Regions from separate parts of the Desulforamulus aquiferis genome, predicted to be linked through region 1. Evidence: predicted binding sites of a transcription regulator. Region 1 holds the regulator's gene; the other holds the start of a gene.

The links. The regulator HrcA, encoded in region 1, represses chaperone genes, less so after heat shock. The targets are predictions, from matches to a motif close to TGTTAGCACTCNNNNNNNNNGAGTGCTAACA.
Region 2: a site for HrcA is predicted at 6,223-6,253, ahead of groES (co-chaperone GroES). Genes of this name have one in related genera too.

What each region holds. Positions count from the first base shown of each region.
Region 1 is NZ_JARPTC010000020.1:24,136-33,449, reverse strand. It holds gene lepA (translation elongation factor 4) at 1-805, shown strand, start outside; gene hemW (radical SAM family heme chaperone HemW) at 873-2,009, shown strand; gene hrcA (heat-inducible transcriptional repressor HrcA) at 2,191-3,234, shown strand; gene P6N53_RS13410 (TCP-1/cpn60 chaperonin family protein) at 3,257-4,822, shown strand; gene grpE (nucleotide exchange factor GrpE) at 4,839-5,405, shown strand; gene dnaK (molecular chaperone DnaK) at 5,441-7,291, shown strand; gene dnaJ (molecular chaperone DnaJ) at 7,409-8,533, shown strand; gene prmA (50S ribosomal protein L11 methyltransferase) at 8,571-9,314, shown strand, end outside.
Region 2 is NZ_JARPTC010000001.1:41,392-50,705, reverse strand. It holds gene P6N53_RS00335 (EAL domain-containing protein) at 1-697, shown strand, start outside; gene cysK (cysteine synthase A) at 829-1,764, opposite strand; gene P6N53_RS00325 (hypothetical protein) at 2,613-2,756, opposite strand; gene P6N53_RS00320 (retropepsin-like aspartic protease) at 3,199-3,573, opposite strand; gene P6N53_RS00315 (hypothetical protein) at 3,563-3,832, opposite strand; gene groL (chaperonin GroEL) at 4,204-5,844, opposite strand; gene groES (co-chaperone GroES) at 5,886-6,170, opposite strand; gene P6N53_RS00300 (MogA/MoaB family molybdenum cofactor biosynthesis protein) at 6,511-6,999, opposite strand; gene fdhD (formate dehydrogenase accessory sulfurtransferase FdhD) at 7,094-7,882, shown strand; gene P6N53_RS00290 (winged helix-turn-helix domain-containing protein) at 7,952-8,326, opposite strand; gene P6N53_RS00285 (molybdopterin biosynthesis protein) at 8,335-9,314, opposite strand, start outside.

The DNA.
Region 1 (9,314 bases):
TGAGGCCCTCGGCTTTGGTTTCCGCTGTGGCTTCCTTGGCCTTTTACATATGGAAATTATTCAGGAGCGTCTGGAACGGGAGTATGGCCTAAGCTTAATCACAACGGCACCAAGTGTTATATATCGGGTGACTACCACCAAAGGTGAAGTTGTAGAGATTGATAATCCGTCGAATCTACCTCCTGTTAATAACATTGAGATGATTGAGGAACCCTTTGTGAAGGCCACCATTATGGTACCAAAGGATTTTGTGGGAACTGTTATGGAACTTTGTCAGGGTAAGCGTGGAGTCTACAGCAATATGGAATATATGGGTGTCAATAGGGTTATGTTGACCTATGAGATACCCCTCTCGGAGATAATTTTTGATTTCTTTGACCAATTAAAGTCACGTACCAAGGGCTATGCTTCCCTGGATTATGAATTGACAGGTTACCGACAATCTGATTTGGTTAAGATGGATATACTGTTGAACGGCGAGCCCCTGGATGCTTTATCCTGTATCATTCATAAAGAACGGGCCCAAACCCGGGGCAGGGCTCTTGTGGAGAGGCTTCGTGCCTTAATACCCAGGCAGATGTTTGAGATTCCGGTCCAGGCGGCAATTGGCAATAAGATTATTGCCAGAGAAACTATCAAAGCCCAGCGTAAGGATGTTCTGGCTAAATGCTACGGTGGGGACATTTCCCGAAAGAGAAAGCTTTTAGAAAAGCAAAAAGAAGGTAAGAAGCGCATGAAGCAGGTTGGTAACGTGGAAATACCTCAAGAAGCCTTCATGGCTGTATTAAGTATCGAAGAAAAGTAACGAGGTGTAACATGAACGGTTATTTGAGAAATTTAGGACCTGTGCCTGACCCCGGACATACACAGCTATGGCCATAGGACTGTATATTCATGTTCCCTTTTGCCTGCGCAAATGTCTTTACTGTGATTTCGTTTCTTATCCTCTAAATAGAGAACAGGCAGATACTTACCTGGATTCTTTGATCAAAGAAATAAATTTTTACTCGGAAACCCTGTGCCCAGAAAATAAAAAGATAGCTACAATTTTTGTGGGCGGGGGAACGCCCACTTGTCTTATGCCCGGGTATTTGGAACGAATTTTGGAACAGATACATCGGGCATTTGATATTGTATCCCAGGCTGAAATCAGTATAGAGGCTAATCCCGGTACAGTTGACTTCGAAAAGCTAAAGGGTCTTAAGGAGGCCGGATACAATAGACTAAGCTTAGGAGTACAATCCACCCATCAAGATCTATTGCGATCCATTGGTCGTATACATAGTTTTCGCGAGGCAGAACAAGCCGTAGAGTTTGCCAGAAGGGCAGGATTTAATAACCTTAATCTTGATTTGATTTTCGGATTGCCGGGCCAAACCTTAGAACAGTGGAGACGAACACTGGAAGTAGTGGCGGCATGGCGACCGGAACACCTATCTTGCTATGGCCTGCAGTTGGAGGAAGGAACTCCCCTTGCGGACGCAGTGGATGCAGGAAAAACTAAAGTCTGTCCCGAGGAATTGGAATTGGAAATGTATCTGCTAGGAATCAAAACCCTGTCAACCTTGGGATATGGCCAGTATGAAATATCCAATTTTGCCAGGCCCAATTTCCTATGCCAGCATAACTTAATCTACTGGCACAATAATAACTACTTGGGTTTGGGGCCGGCTGCCCATTCATTTATGGATGGAACCCGTTTTAGCAATGTCAGCAGTCTAGAGGAATACACTAGACTTCTATTTTCGGGGAGAAGACCCATAGAAGAATCCCGTACTTTAGGGCGGGAAGAGCAAATGGGGGATACAATATTCCTGGGACTTCGATTAACTGAAGGTTTGGAGTTAAATGCCTTTAAGACACGATTTGGAGTTTGCGTGAGCGAGGTTTTTGGAAAACAGATTAAGAAATTGCAGCAGGAAGGTTTAGTGGAGCTGCACAAGGGCATATTGAAATTAACTGACAAGGGCGTACCTGTGGCAAATAGGGTTTTCTGTGAATTTGTTTAAATAGATGAAAAAAGAATTAAAATCCATTAGTTATGGCAAAATATAACTGTTTTAATAATTACTTCAATGGCAGTTGCTTGACAAATAATTTTGCTTTTGCTAAATTTTTAATTAGAATTAGCACTCAACACATTAGAGTGCTAACACCCTGCATCAGGGTGTAGTCAGGAGGTGTGCCGACGTGAAAATGGATGAACGAAAACAGCAGATTCTGTTGGCCATCATTAAAGATTATATAAATACTGCTGAGCCAGTTGGTTCCAGAACTATATCCCGTAAATATAAATTGGGGGTAAGTCCCGCAACAATTAGAAATGAGATGGCTGACTTAGAAGAAATGGGATTTATTGAACAGCCACATACTTCAGCTGGACGTATTCCCTCAGATATGGGTTATCGCTATTATGTTGACTGTCTAATGCAGAGGGAAGAGCTAACCAGGGAGGAAGAAAACACCATCCACCGGGGATATGAAAATAAAGTTCGGGAAGTCGGAGAAGTGATTAACCGGACCGGCAGAATGTTAGCCAAACTGACAAACTATACAGCCCTGGTGCGGTCACCTCAAATGGCAACAAGCAACTTCAAACATATTCAACTGGTCTTGATGGCACCAGCCCAAGCAATATTGATTGTAGTGATGGATACCGGAGCTGTGCAGCACCAAATAATGTCTATACCGGAGAGTATTACTCAACAAGATTTGGAGCAAATATCCAGTGTCCTTAACGCCAAGCTGCAGGGCAAAAACATGGACAATATCAGACTTGCACTGATTAAAGAAGTATATTTTGAGCTGCATAAGCACAGGCATATACTGGATTTGGCCCTTGAACTGATGCAAGATAGGCTAACAACGGAGGCGGAGGATAAAATATATTTAGACGGGGTATTCAATATCCTCAATCAACCGGAGTTTCACAATGTTGATAAGGTAAAGGTTCTATTATCCCTTTTGGAACAGGAGGAAATGCTGCGGGATATACTGGAGCATTCCCAGGGAATCCAGGGTGTAACTGTGAAAATTGGCAATGAAAATGCCAGACAAGAAATTCAAAATTGCAGTATGGTTACAGCCAGCTATAGGGTTGGCAATAAAGTCCTGGGGACTATTGGTGTCTTGGGACCAACCAGAATGGAATATGCTAAAGTAGTTACAGTGGTGGATCATATGACAAGGAATCTTTCCAGGGTATTGGAGAGTATTCTTAAGGGTAAAGGTTGAGTTTATTAAAGGAGGGACTGTAGTGAGTCTCAAACAGCAGGCCAGCCAGGGGGCTGAAGTAAATGAAAAACTGGCTGCCCTGATGACAAATTCAAATGCCGTTAGGGCTATTGCCTCGGCGGTGGAAGGAACCCTAGGACCAAAGGGTCTTGACACTATGCTGGTAGATAAGTTTGGAGAAGTGGTAATTACCAATGATGGGGTAACTATTCTTACCATGATGGAAGCAAACCACCCGGCGGCCAGGATGGTGATAAATATTGCTAAAGCCCAACAGGAAGAGATAGGAGATGGAACCACCACTGCCACGGTTATGGCAGGCGCCCTGGTGGGTGCCGGGGTTGAACAGGTGGCTAAGGGGGTACCGGTGGCCCGAGTCATAGAGGGCATAAGAACCGGGGTGCGGCGAGCATTGGAAGCTATCAAGGAAAAAACCCTACCCATGGAGGACTTGCGGCATTCTTGGGTTCATCAGGTGGCCTTGGTTGCTGGTAGGGAGCACCAGGATATTGCCGATTTGGTGGTGGAATCTGCCCGTTTAATTGGCCGTAATAAGTTATTGGACCCCAATTTTAAGCTTGCCGATACGGTGGTTTCTGAAGAAGGGGCCTCAAACCAGGTGTTCATGGGTGTAATCCTTAATAAGGAAACCATTAATAAGCAAATGCCAAGGAACCTGGATGATGTTAAGATTCTGGTTATTGATGATGCCCTGGAGCCTGAAGAAATTGAAGATGAGGCCCTTAGCACGGAAGCGGGCTTTGCACGTTATTTGGAACTCCAGAGTGAATTCAGAGCCAATGTGCAAAGGATAATTAATCTGGGAGTCGGTTTAGTTCTGGTGGATCGGGGAGTTGACGATATAGCAGAGGAAATGCTTACCGATGCTGGTATTATGGTGGTTCAACGAGTATTAGCAAAGGAACTCCGCCGGGCAGCAGAGCACACAGGGGCCAGGATCATTAAACGAACCGGTTTGAAAAAGGAGTCCATGGAACTAGAAAAATACTTGGGTAAGGCAAACAGAGTCCTTGAAGACGAAAAACTTGAGCAGGTTTGGATATTAAATGGCTATGGCAAGCCGATGGCCACTGTGCTGGTTGGTGCGGCCACCGAGGAAGTGGTGGGTGAGAGGGAACGCATTGCCAAGGATGCTGCTAGTTCTGTTCAAGCTTCTATCAAGGGGGGAGTTGTTCCCGGGGGAGGCTCAGTGGAATTAGCCGTGGCCAGGGAGGTAGAAAAGATCCGAGAAAACACCCGTGGTATGGCGGCCTATGGTGTTGACTGTGTGGCAGAGGCTTTAAAACGCCCTCTGGCTCAGATAGTTTCCAATGCTGGCTTTAATCCCTTGGAAAAAATAGGGGACGTATTGGCAGCCCAGGTGGAGCAAAATAATAGCTCCCTGGCAGTGGACTGTGACACCGGGGAGATAGCCGACATGCTGGAACTGGGTGTATTGGATCCGGCCCTGGTTAAAATCCATGCATTGAAGGCGGCAGGTGAGATAGCTGAAGCCATACTTAGGATTGATACCATTATAAAGATGAGAGATTATAAACAGGCTGCTGGAGATAACCATGAGCAGTAGTTTGAGGAGTGATAGAGTGACCAAAAATAATTTAAATCAGGAAGAATTAAAAAAGGAAGTGGTGGAACCTGAAGTTTTGGAACCTGAAGTAATGGCAGACAATCAGACCGAGGTATCCCATGACCCTGCTGAACTTAAAAGGCTGCTGGACGAAAAGAACGCAGAGGCAGAGGCTAATAATAACAGGGCTTTAAGGCTACAAGCAGATTATGAAAATTTACGCCGTCGCAGTCGCCAGGAGAGAGAAGACCTTATAAAGTATGGTTCTGAGCATTTAATTAAGGAATTACTACCTGTGCTGGATAATTTTGAAAGGGCCCTTGCTTCTTCCGGTGATGGTGGAGATAAGTTTGTCAGCGGGGTAGAAATGATTCACCGTCAGTTTATAGAGGTACTTACCAATGAAGGGCTGACCCCCGTGCCTTCTGTAGGAGAGCAATTTGATCCTAATCACCATGAGGCTGTTATGCAGGTGGAGGATACAGGGAGTCCGGAAAATACGGTGGTTGAGGAACTAAGAAAAGGATACTTTCTAAAAGGAAAGATAATTAGACCTGCTATGGTTAAAGTAGCCAGGTCCTAAAAATTAAACATAATTTTCTCAGGAGGTTGAAAACAATGGGAAAAGTAATTGGTATTGATTTAGGTACTACTAACTCCTGCGTTGCTGTAATGGAAGGCGGAGAGGCGGTAGTTATTCCAAATGCCGAGGGGGCACGTACAACACCATCTGCCGTAGGTTTTTCTAAAACAGGTGAGCGTTTAGTAGGGCAGGTTGCTAAACGTCAGGCTGTTAGTAATCCCGATCGCACAGTCCTTTCAATTAAACGTCATATGGGGACCAACTATAAGGTAACTATTGAGAGTAAAGACTATTCACCCCAGGAAATATCGGCCATGGTTCTGTCAAAGCTAAAGGCAGATGCTGAGGCTTACCTTGGTCAATCTGTTACCCAGGCAGTTATTACTGTGCCAGCTTATTTCAGTGACTCGCAACGTCAGGCCACCAAGGACGCCGGCAAGATTGCTGGGCTTGAAGTACTGAGGATCATCAACGAGCCTACAGCTGCAGCTTTAGCCTATGGGTTGGATAAGGGAGAGGATCAAACTGTCCTGGTGTTTGACTTGGGCGGCGGTACCTTTGATGTTTCCATCCTGGAGCTTGGTGAGGGAGTTTTTGAGGTGAAAGCCACCAGTGGTAATAACCGACTGGGTGGAGATGACTTTGACCACCGGGTAATGGAATACCTGGCCAGTGAGTTCAAGAAAGAGACCGGCATAGACCTTGCCAAGGATAAAATGGCTATGCAGCGACTAAAGGAAGCCGCTGAAAAAGCAAAAATTGAATTGTCTGGTGTAGTAACCTCAAATATTAACTTACCCTTTATTTCCGTTGGGCCAGATGGTCCGGTTCACTTGGATATTAATTTGACTAGGGCTAAATTTGATGAGTTAACCGCTGATCTGGTGGAAAAAACCATGGGCCCCACACGCCAGGCCTTAGCTGACTCAGGATTAAGCGCTAATGAAATCAATAAAGTGCTGATGGTTGGTGGCTCTACCCGTATTCCAGCGGTTCAGGAGGCAATACGCAAATTCCTGGGCAAGGAGCCCCATAAGGGTATTAACCCTGATGAGTGTGTAGCCATAGGTGCTGCCATCCAGGCAGGGGTATTAGCCGGTGAGGTTAAGGATGTCCTGCTACTGGATGTCACCCCTTTATCTCTGGGCATTGAAACCCTGGGTGGTGTGTTTACCCGCTTGATTGATCGCAATACTACTATTCCCACATCAAAGAGCCAGATTTTCTCCACTGCAGCTGATAACCAGACCTCGGTTGAGATTCACGTGCTGCAAGGTGAGCGTCAGATGGCTGGGGATAATAAAACCCTGGGTAAGTTCCAACTTACCGGAATTCCCCCGGCGCCAAGGGGCGTACCCCAGATTGAAGTCAAATTTGATATAGACGTTAACGGTATAGTATCCGTGTCCGCCAAGGATATGGGCACAGGCAAAGCACAGAGTATATCTATTACAGGAACCGGCGGTTTATCGGATGATGAAATTAATACGATGGTTAATGATGCCGAGAAGTTTGCCGAAGAGGATAAGAAGCGTAAAGAGTCCGTTGAGATCAGAAATCAGGCTGACACCATGATTTATCAAGCAGAGAAAACAATAACCGATCTTGGTGATAAGGCGGATCAAGCTCAGGTGGATAACCTGAAAAAGGCCATTGAGGAACTTAAGGCTGCCCTTGGTGGCAATGACATTGATGAAATTAAAAATAAACTGGAAGCATTAACCAAACCCTTATATGAGTTAACCTCAGCAATGTATCAGCAAAATGCACAGCAGGAGGCCCAGGGAGGTTGTGCAGGAGGTTCCTGCGGGGATACAGCGGGTAAGGATAATGTGGTAGATGCTGATTATGAAATTAAAGATGAGAAAAAAGACGACAATAAATAGTCCCCTGTAATATAATAGATAAGTGTTTCTTAAAGGCACGCATTAAAGGGAATGATTATTGCGTGCCTTTCTTCCAGTGATACTATTTTTGTAATTTTTGATTTTAGGTGGTGAAATATGGCTAAACGGGATTATTATGAAGTGCTTGGGGTTTCCCGGGACGCTTCGCCAGAGGATTTGAAGAAAGCTTACCGTAAGCTGGCCCGACAATACCACCCTGATGCCTATTCTGGTAACAAAGATGAAGCTGAGGCCAAATTTAAAGAAATTGCCGAGGCCTATGCTGTGCTCAGTGATCAGGAAAAAAGGGCTGCTTACGACCAATTTGGGCATGCAGCAACCGACGGTCAAGGTTTTGGTGCTGGCGGATTTGGCGGTGCTGACTTCGGCGGCGGTTTGGGAGATATATTTGATATGTTTTTTGGGGGCATGGGCCGCCAACGCACTGGTCCCCAAAAGGGTAGTGATTTGAGGATTAACCTGGAAATATCCTTCAAGGAAGCTGCCTTTGGCCTGGAGAGAGATATCCAGGTACCAAGGATTGAAACATGTGACACCTGCGCTGGTAGTGGGTCTGCTCCTGGTAGTAAAACCAAGACCTGCGGTATCTGTCAAGGCACCGGGCAAGTTCAGATTGCCCAAAACACACCCTTTGGCAGAATAGTGCAAAGCCGAACCTGTGAGCAATGCCGAGGTACCGGTAAAGTAATTGAAAAGCCTTGCCCCACCTGCCGGGGAATGGGTCAGGTCAGAAAAACCAAGACCATTCATATCAAAATTCCTGCCGGTGTTGATGATGGCTCCAGATTACGCTTAAATGGTGAAGGCGAGGCAGGAATCAGGGGTGGTCCTCCGGGTGACCTATATGTTTATTTGTCAGTTCGCCCCCATAAAGATTTTGCCAGGGATGGCAATGAGGTTATTTACGAAATGAATATTAGTTTTGCCCAAGCCGCCCTGGGGGATGTTGTGGAGGTTCCAACCCTTGATGGTACTGCTGAACTAAAGGTGCCCGAAGGCACTCAAACCGGCACCGTTTTCCGTATCAAAGGAAAAGGTGTGCCGTATCTAAATGGCAGTGGGCGTGGCGACCAGCATGTGAGGGTAAAGGTAACCACTCCAACAAAATTAAGTGATAAGCAGAAAGAGCTACTCAAAGAATTTGCCCGCTTGGGCGGAGAAAACCCCCAGGGCGGCAACAAAAACATCTTTGAAAAAATGAAAGATGCTTTTATTGGCTGATAAGCCAAGACATACCCAAGAGGAGGGCTATAAAGCCGTGAATTGGTTAGAAATTGCCGTCCATGTGCCCCATGAAGGAATAGATATGGTCAGCAATATCTTTGAGGAACTTGGTGCTGGCGGGGTTGTGATTGAGGACCCCGCCTTAATTTCTAGATATATAGCTGCTAATATATGGGATCATTATGAGTTCCCGGAGGAAGTACTAAATCGTCCTATGCCGGTGGTTAAAGCTTATTTGCCGGATAATGTGGATTTGGAGGACAAGCTTGCTTCGATTCAGATTAGACTGGCGGAATTACCTTTGGAGAATCTTCCTAGGGTGGAGACCATTAGGGTTGCTGAAGAAGATTGGGCTACCTCTTGGATGGCTTATTATAAGCCGGTGGAGATTGGGAAGAAACTGGCAGTAAAGCCTAGTTGGGAAGACTATTCTCCACCTCCGGGACGTCTAGTGTTGGAGCTAGACCCTGGCATGGCCTTTGGCTGCGGAAATCACCCCACCACTACCATGTGCATGGAGTTTTTAGAAGACATAGTCCAGGGAGGAGAAACTGTAGCAGATGTAGGGACCGGTACAGGGATACTGGCAATTACTGCAGCCAAGCTGGGGGCAGCAAAGGTTTTTGCTGTGGATCTTGATCAAGTGGCCGTGGATATAGCTCGGGAAAACATTGGTCTAAACGAAGTTCAAGGACAGGTAGATGTATGTCAGGGTAATCTGCTGGACAAGGTTGAGGGACCGCTGGACATTGTAATTGCAAATATTATAGCCAATGTT
Region 2 (9,314 bases), on a different contig from region 1:
AGTATCCCAGCTTTCCATGAACAGGGATAAGCTCAAGCTTTACGATTACATTGTTGTAACTAGAGAAGGACAGCTTTACGGTGTAGTCTCGGTTCAGATATTATTGGATACCATGACCAAAATTCGTATGGAAGTGGCCAAGGGGGCAAATCCCCTTACAGGCCTGCCAGGAAACTTGACCATTGAGGGGGAAATAAACAACCGCCTGTCAGAAATTTCTCCCTCTGCTTGTATATATATTGATTTAGATAATTTCAAATCCTATAATGACCGCTATGGTTTTGAAAATGGAGACAGGTTAATTCTTTTGGCGGCTAGGCTGTTAAGCAGTGTGGTTAAAAAGTATGGCGACCCCCAGGCCTTTGCAGGGCATATCGGGGGAGATGATTTTATTGTGCTATGCCATAGGGACCTGGCAGAGGAAATTTGCCGCCGTTATATTCGTTATTTTGATCGGTTAGTAAAGGGTCTTTATTCCTCAGAGGATCAAGTCCGGGGAGGCTTTTTCGGACTTAATCGGCAGGGACAGGAAAATTGGTTTCCACTGGTTTCGGTTTCTATGGCCATAGTGGACTGCGCAGGCCATTGTTCGCCGGAGGGATTAGCAGAAAAAACCGCCCAGCTAAAGCACTATGCTAAAACTAAGTTAGGCAGCATCTATGTCTGGGATCGTCGCAAAAATGAATTCAGCTCATAATTTGCGTCTGAAATAGAAAAGATCCGCCAATTAACCAAATGGCGGGTCTTTTCTATTTCATGACAATAACATTCAGCAAGTTCGTTTAGGGCAATCTGCTATTTTAGCGTCTATTGATTAGCCTTGAAGCTCTACTTTGGCGGCTCTTCTTTAAACAATGCTGTGGACAAGTATCGCTCCCCTGTATCCGGCAGTACTACCACGATTGTTTTCCCTCTATTCTCAGGGCGCTTTGCCACCTCCAGGGCAGCATATACAGCAGCTCCAGAGGAGATGCCCACAAGCATTCCTTCTTCCCTGGCTAAATGCCTGGCTGTCTCCAATGCCTCAGCTCCTGTTACCTGAAAAACCTCATCCAGTAAATCCATGGCTAAAATATCAGGTATGAAGCCTGCTCCAATACCCTGAATCGGATGGGGGGAGGGGCTGCCTCCTGAAAGAATCGGAGATTCAGCAGGTTCCACCGCCACGGCTTGGAAGTCAGGTTTTCTTTCCTTTAAAGCCTTTGCCACTCCCGTTATTGTGCCACCGGTGCCAACCCCGGCAACAAGAATATCAACCTTACCATCAGTATCCCCCCAAATTTCAAGGGCGGTAGTTTTAACGTGGGCCTTTGGATTGGCTGGATTGGCAAATTGCTGAAGAATTTTTGCCCCCGGAGTACTGGCCGCCAGTTCCTCTGCCCTGGCCACAGCCCCCCTCATGCCTTGTCCTCCCGGTGTTAATACCAATTCCGCCCCATAGGCCCTTAATAGGCTTCGCCTCTCCTCACTCATTGTTTCCGGCATGGTTAAAATAAGCCTGATGCCCAGAACCGCACAGGTCATGGCTAAACCTACCCCCGTATTGCCGCTGGTAGGTTCGATTAATACACTTTCCTTATTTATCTCTCCACTCTCCAGGGCATCCATGACCATGGCATAACCTATCCTATCCTTAACACTACCCCCAGGATTGAAAAATTCTACCTTAGCCAGCACTTCTGCTCCTAGTCCCTGGGTTAGTTTATTAAGTCTAACCAGGGGTGTCCCACCTATAGTTTCAAGGATACTATTATATATTGGCATATTCTCCCTCCAACTTTGTGCTTTGAAACTGTTCTAGTAAGAATAACATAGTTTTAGATAAAATTACCATTTTAAAATCGGCCTACTCTTATTTTGCTCAAATTTCAGCATGGTACACCGGCTGTCAACTTTCTTTTAACTTAGTTTTTAAAATATCTTTAGCTTTTTCCTCTATACTAGAATTCACTACTTTTCTTGTCTCTACTGCTAAATCTACAGAACCTAGAGATTTTGCTGCTGAAATCATATTTATTATGGAGTTTATTGGTTTAGTAAACTTTACCCATATATCAAATAACTACCCTCTTGCTCCTTTAATAGAATTTATCGCTTGTGTCACTTCATTAACAGTTATATTGTTTAGATATTTCTCAATTAACTTTATCAGTCTACTCCGTTCATATTCATTAAACTCAAAAGGATTCTCTTCAGTATGAAGCTTTGACAAAAAAGCAATTAGTATAGATCTCATAATCCTATGCAGATGCATCTCAAAAGTAATATTTTTTGGATTTGAAATTCCTTCTATAGGGAAATTATCATATAGAATTGATATACTCTTATCACTGTGTTCCTCAGATAAGCTCTCAAGCCTTTTTCTCCAAGCTGTTTTTCCGAAACCTCTTGGAGCTATACTACAGATGGTTTAGGCCGTTCTAAAGAACCAACTAATGATGAGAAATAGGGTGGATCTATAAAATAATCTTTTAAAAACTCCTCATTCTCCTTTTAAATTGCTAGTAAGTATTGGTAATAGACATTTCTTGAGAAGTTTCCTATTAATTCTGTCGATAACTTTTTAATAGTGCTTACTAATTTTACACCCATACGTGGGGAAATTATAAAAATTATGTCGAATAGAAATAAAATAACCCGGAAATCAGCAATAAATAGATAGGTACGGTTAGCAAAGATGGGGTTACCGTTGAGACTAACTTCAGTGTTGTGCGAAGTTTAATTCTGCTGGTAATGGATTCTTTTACAATCGGCATATTTATCTCCTCCTTGTATATTTTCTTTGAATACGGGCCCTGACCGGAGGGCCCGCTTCGCAAAAGAAAAAGCCGCCGAACATGTGTCCGGTCGACTTTGAGTTGACTATAAAGAATATTTTCCCAGTTGTCAATAAGTTTTTAGCATTATTTCCAGGTCGCCAGACACCCGTCCTGCTCATCCTGGCCAACTTCCCAGGTCATAGCGGGCCGGGTGACTTGCAGCTTACGGGTCTACTTGCATGTCTCTTATAAAGTATAATCTAGTAATGCCTTTAAGTGTCACACACAAGAGATAATATTTCTAGACTGTGCCATCAAGTAGACGAATACCCAACCCGAAACGCGTCGTTGCTTTAAGGGCTTGTCTAAATATATTTTTGTATTACTCTTAATCCAACGGGCTATTAGATACCTATGTTATAAAACATTCTTGGAGTTCTCACACAAGTGTTAGGGTTTCTAAATCTATAATTACCTTGGCTTTCAGCAAATAATCAAGCCCAATTATTCCGTCTATCTCAAATCCATAATCCATATCGCCAATCTGTATTTTAAAATTAGATATACTTCTAGTCCCTAATTGGAGCCTGTCTATGCACTTTTCATATACAAATTCTGTTCCACCAACGCCTCTGATTTGCCTAATAACATCCAGTGGTTCGGGGCCTAATCCTAAGTCAAGGGCGAGCTCAGCAGCGATGATGGTGGAGGCTGAACCAGTGTCAATAAGAAAATCATTAGAAGTTAGTGCCTTACCCTTATGTGTAAGTGTTGCAGTAACAAAGGGTAATCCATATTTTAATCTAAGATTCATAAATTGCCCTCACACCACTCCAGCGTTGCTCTATGATGTCTAATTCAGGTCGTGATGTATGCACAACATACAATTCTCTTTCTCGATATTTCCGATGTAGTTGTAAATATTGCTGCAATGCTTTGTTATTATCATCGCAAAAATTGTTGATGACGGCTATTTGGTTTACAATTCTCTTGTTTTCTTCGGTATGTGCTTCAATAGCTTCAATCAACAACCACTGATTTGGATAGGTTTTTTTTACTTCTTCCCACGTCATTGAAATTCCCCCGTTCGTTCAATTGGGTGCAATTTTTTCCTGACTATGCTAATACAATCTTACCAGAATTGAATATTAAAAACCACGATTAGAAATAGCATTAGCGTAGTTCAAAGGATACTTCGGTAATTATATTAAATATGAGTATTGATAGATTACCTGTTTGGCTGCAACTTAGGCCGTTATCTACCTACTAATGGCTGTGTGCTAGCTGAATATCTATATGCATCTCAGAAGTTCACCGAATTGATGAATAGACTATAAGAAATGTAATGACCACATTAGCTTTGTGAGCCAATGTGGTCAAAATGTGGTCATAGAACTATTTTATAACTTCCGACCCTTGATTTTACAGGGTTTAGGGGCACTTCTTACATCATGCCGCCCATGCCACCCATTCCGCCCATAGCGGCCATTGGGTTGGCACCGCCGCCTTCTTCAGGCTTATCGGAAATCAGGGTTTCGGTGGTAAGAATCATGGCTGCAATGGAAGCAGCATTTTGCAGAGCGGAGCGAGTAACTTTGGCAGGGTCAACGATACCAGCACCGATCATGTTAACATATTCTTCAGACATGGCGTTGAAGCCAATGCCCTTTTCAGTAACTTTTACTTTTTCTACAACTACGGAACCTTCAAGGCCAGCGTTGTTGGCAATCTGGCGGAGGGGTTCTTCCATAGCGCGCTTAACGATGTCAACACCGGTCTTAGCATCGCCATCCAGAACGATTTCATCTAAAGATGCAATGAGATCAACATAAGCGGTGCCGCCACCAGGAACTATACCTTCTTCAACTGCTGCACGGGTAGCGTTGAGGGCGTCATCAATACGCAGCTTCTTCTCTTTCATTTCAACCTCGGTAGCTGCACCAACCTGGATAACTGCTACACCGCCGGCCAGTTTAGCCAAACGCTCTTGTAGCTTCTCACGGTCGAAATCAGAGGTGGTTTCTTCGATTTGCTTCTTGATTTGAGCAACGCGGCCTTCGATATTTTCTTGCTCACCAGCACCACCAACGATGATGGTTTCTTCTTTCTTAACACGGATCTGGCGTGCGGTACCCAGCATTTCAAGGGTAGTCTTATCAAGCTTCAGGCCAACTTCCTCAGTAATTACAATACCACCTGTAAGGGTAGCGATATCTTCCAGCATAGCCTTACGGCGATCGCCAAAGCCAGGAGCCTTAACAGCAACAACATTTAAAGTACCACGCAGTTTGTTCAGCACCAGGGTAGCAAGAGCTTCACCTTCCAGGTCTTCACAAATGATTAGTACAGGCTTATTGCCGGTCTGAACAACTTTTTCCAGCACAGGAAGGATTTCCTGAACGGAAGCAATTTTCTTATCAGTAATTAAAATATAGGGATCGGACAAAGCAGCTTCCATTTTATCTGTGTCAGTAATCATATATGGGGAGATATAACCCCTGTCAAAATTCATACCTTCAACTACTTCTAAAGTAGTACCGATGCCCTGGGATTCTTCTACAGTGATAACACCGTCTTTGCCTACTTTTTCCATAGCTTCAGCAATCAGGTTGCCAATGGAATCATCGTTTGCAGAAATAGTTGCCACCTGGGCAATTGCTTCCTTGCTCTCGATGGGTTTAGACATAGCTTTAATTTCTTCTACAGCCTTCTCAACGGCTTTTTCAATACCGCGCTTAATGATCATGGGGTTAGCACCTGCAGCTACGTTTTTCAAGCCTTCACGAACAAGGGCCTGAGCTAAAACTGTAGCAGTGGTAGTACCGTCACCGGCAACATCATTGGTTTTGGTAGCAACCTCTTTAACCAGCTGGGCACCCATATTTTCGAAGTGATCGGGTAGTTCGATTTCCCGAGCAATTGTTACACCGTCATTGGTAATGGTGGGAGCACCAAATTTTTTATCCAGAACAACGTTACGACCCTTAGGTCCGAGAGTAACTTTAACAGCCTCAGCAAGGGCGTTTACACCCTTTTCAAGAGCTTTACGGGCATCTTCCCGGAAAATTATTTCTTTGGCCAAGATCTTCAACCTCCTTGAATTGTTTAACGTTAAACTTATTTAAGTTATTCAATTACAGCCAGAATATCCATTTCCCGAAGAATTAAAAATTCTTCTTCATCGATTTTCACTTCGTTACCTGCGTACTTAGAGAAAAAGACTTTGTCACCGGCTTTTAAATCGATGGTTGCACGCTGACCATTCTCCATTAGACGTCCGGGACCAACAGCAATTACTTCACCCTGCTGAGGCTTTTCCTTAGCAGTATCCGGCAGCACAATGCCGCTTTTGGTCTTTTCTTCCTGGGGCAGTGCCTTTACAACTACCCTGTCACTTAATGGTTTAATCACAAAAAACCCTCCTTTAGAATTATTAAGGTTTTTTTAAAATTTCGGGTTATGTTGTTAGCACTCGTTAATGTTGAGTGCTAACACCCAGTAATATAATATAGAACAAGAAAATTAAAAGCAAGCACTCCGAGAGTAAAAATTCCTAAATGAGTACTAATTTATCCAAATTACGGATAGTTATCTTTTAATTTCTCCTTCTACATTAGAATTACTGGTTTTATTAATCCCTTTTAAACCCAATTATATTTTTACCATATATCTGGTTATTTTATACTTTATTTAATAAAAATTGCCATTTTATTTAGGTCGATTTATTTCCGAATTGTTCTACTTTTAAAAGCTACCCTTGCCCGCATTCTCCGCCCCGACCAGATAAAATTTCTAGGCCATGGGGCAGCACAGGCATTATTACCTCCAGGCACTCCCTGACTCCTTTAACACTGCCGGGAAGATTTACTATTAGGGTCTTACCTCTGGTTCCACTAACGGCTCTGGACAGCATTGCCTTGGGAGTCTTCTTAAGACTTTCAGCCCTGATGGCCTCCGCCAGGCCAGGAACATTTCTGTCAATGACAGCCAGGGTTGCCTCCGGTGTGTTGTCCCTAGGACTTAGACCTGTACCACCCGTGGTAAGTATAAGGTCTAAATTATGCAGGTCTGATAATTCGACCAGGGTTGCCTTGATTACTTCCAAATCATCTGGTATAACTCTATATTGCTCAACCTGCCCCAAATTTGCTACCATTTCTTTGATGGTGGCCCCGCTAATATCTTCCCTTTGCCCCTGGGAACCCTTGTCACTCATGGTTATAATGCCTATTCTATACACGTTTATCACCTCTGTTTTTGAACTAACCTTCACAATCCTGATATATTGGGTTAAAATTAAACTAACTCGTATTAATGACCTAGGGGGTTGGGCGATGGTCTGGCACTTAAACAAAACAACTTCAAACATTGTCAAGATTAAGGGAGATAAGATTATCCGTACCGATGACTTGATCGTTCGTGAAGTCCCGGTCACACTGTTTCTTAATGGTAAAGAATTTGTGACTATGGTTTGTTCTCCTGAGGGCCTTGAGGAGCTGGCTGTAGGTTTTTTATGTTCAGAGGGTCTGGTCCAGACACCTGAAGACCTTATTGAAGTTAAGGTTGACTCGGAGAACGGTGTGATTCATGTTCAGGCCTCAGAGGGTGAATCAGAGGCAAAATTCCTCAAGAGAAATATCACTTCCTGCTGCGGCAGGGGAAGGCCGGTTTTTTACTTTGTAAACGACGCCAAAAGCATGAACAAGATAACAAGCAATTTACTTGTTAGCCCCGGACAGGTATGGGACTTGTCCGACAGGCTGGAAGAAATGTCGGTTTTATTCCGGCAAACCGGCGGAGTGCATAATGCAGCCCTTTGTGCACCCACGGAAGTGATACTCTTTTATGAAGATGTGGGTCGCCACAATGCAGTAGATAAGATCTTTGGACGGGCCTTTTTAAACCGCATTCCCCTGGATGATAAAATACTTGTTTTCAGTGGACGTGTTTCTTCAGAAATAATCATCAAGGTCGGAAAAATGGGCCTGCCGGTTATAATTTCTCGCTCTGCTCCCACTGACCTAGGCCTTGAGATGGCCAATAAGCTAGGTATAACGGTGGTTGGCTTTGCTAAGGGTGAACGTATGAATGTCTATACCTATCCTGAACGTATCCTGGGGTAAGAAGGGTAAGGGTAATCCCCTTACCCTTCTTTATTGCTTCGGGATTATTAAAACCCAGTTGTATCTTTTTCAACAAAAGGTACTCTTAAAGATTAGCTCCACTGCCTGATCCACCTGACGGCGAAACTCACCAAAGGATTCCACCAGCCTTACCCCTTCCTCAGTTAAAGAAGCACCCCCACCGGCATCCCCACCGATTTGGGTAGCTACTAAAGGAAAGCCCCAATTTTTTTCAGCGGTTTTTATCTTGCCCCAGGCAGCACGATAAGACATGCCCATAACCCGGGCGGCCTGGGAGATAGATCCATGTTCTTTGACATTGAGGAGTAAATAATACAAACCATCTCCAAAATTGGTACCACCCCGCTCCAACCAAACTTTACTATTTGGTTGAAAGAGCTCCTCAAGGGACTGGCGAAGGTACCTGGAGTTATCCTGTGCCATTTTTCCTCCTATATGCCCTGACGGTACATTACCCCGCCACAATCTCTTAAATCATAGCCCCCTAAAGCCTCTACCTGCTCTTTAAATTCTGGAGTAGCAATAACTTCCAGGAGCCTTTGAATATACGGAGTTTCCCAATATTCACCAGGAATGCAAAGGTCGTATCTTTCCTCCACCACCGGCACAAAGTCCAGTTCCAGTGCGTTAGCTGCAGCCAAAATTCCTAATCCCGCATCGGCATCACCACTGGCCACAGCAGCAGCAACAGCCATATGGGTATATTCTTCTCGACCGTATCCGTAGATAGTGTCTGGATTAATCCCCAGTTGGTTTAGCTTGTAGTCCAGTAATATTCTGGTTCCGGCACCCCTTTGTCGATTTATAAACCTTATACCTTCCCGGGCAAGATCCTCTAAGCCTTTAATGTTAAGTGGGTTACCCTTGGCCACCATTAGACCTTGCTGGCGATAGACCAGGTTTAGCAAAATTGCTGGCCGGTCACCCAATAATCTTTTAAGGTAACTTATATTGTATTCACCTGTTTCCTCATCCAGCAGGTGAGTGCCTGCACAGTGGCATTCACCCTTCTTGATGGCCGACAGCCCCCCAAGGCTTCCTACATTGGCACTGGATAAGCTGGCATCAGGAAATCTCTTGCGCAGGTGATTGGCCAGGATATCTAGGGCCATGTCATGGCTGCCTATAATTACGGTTGTTTGCCTTACCGCCTCTAGGGGTCTCATTAATTCTATTTTTACAGTTTCCCCGGCCCTATATCCCTCGGAAAGTCTTGGTACCCTTAACATGCCATCAGCTCTCACCAGTGACATGATTATGCCTGCCCCCCTAGAAATTGGCGTGGCCACAATTTTTTCTCCCACCTGGCCCAGCTTAACCCTGATAAATTCCTCCACTCCCATGGGGGAAGGCATCTTACGGGAAATAATAGCCTCCGCATATTCAGGTTCTGGAGGAACTGAGCCTAATT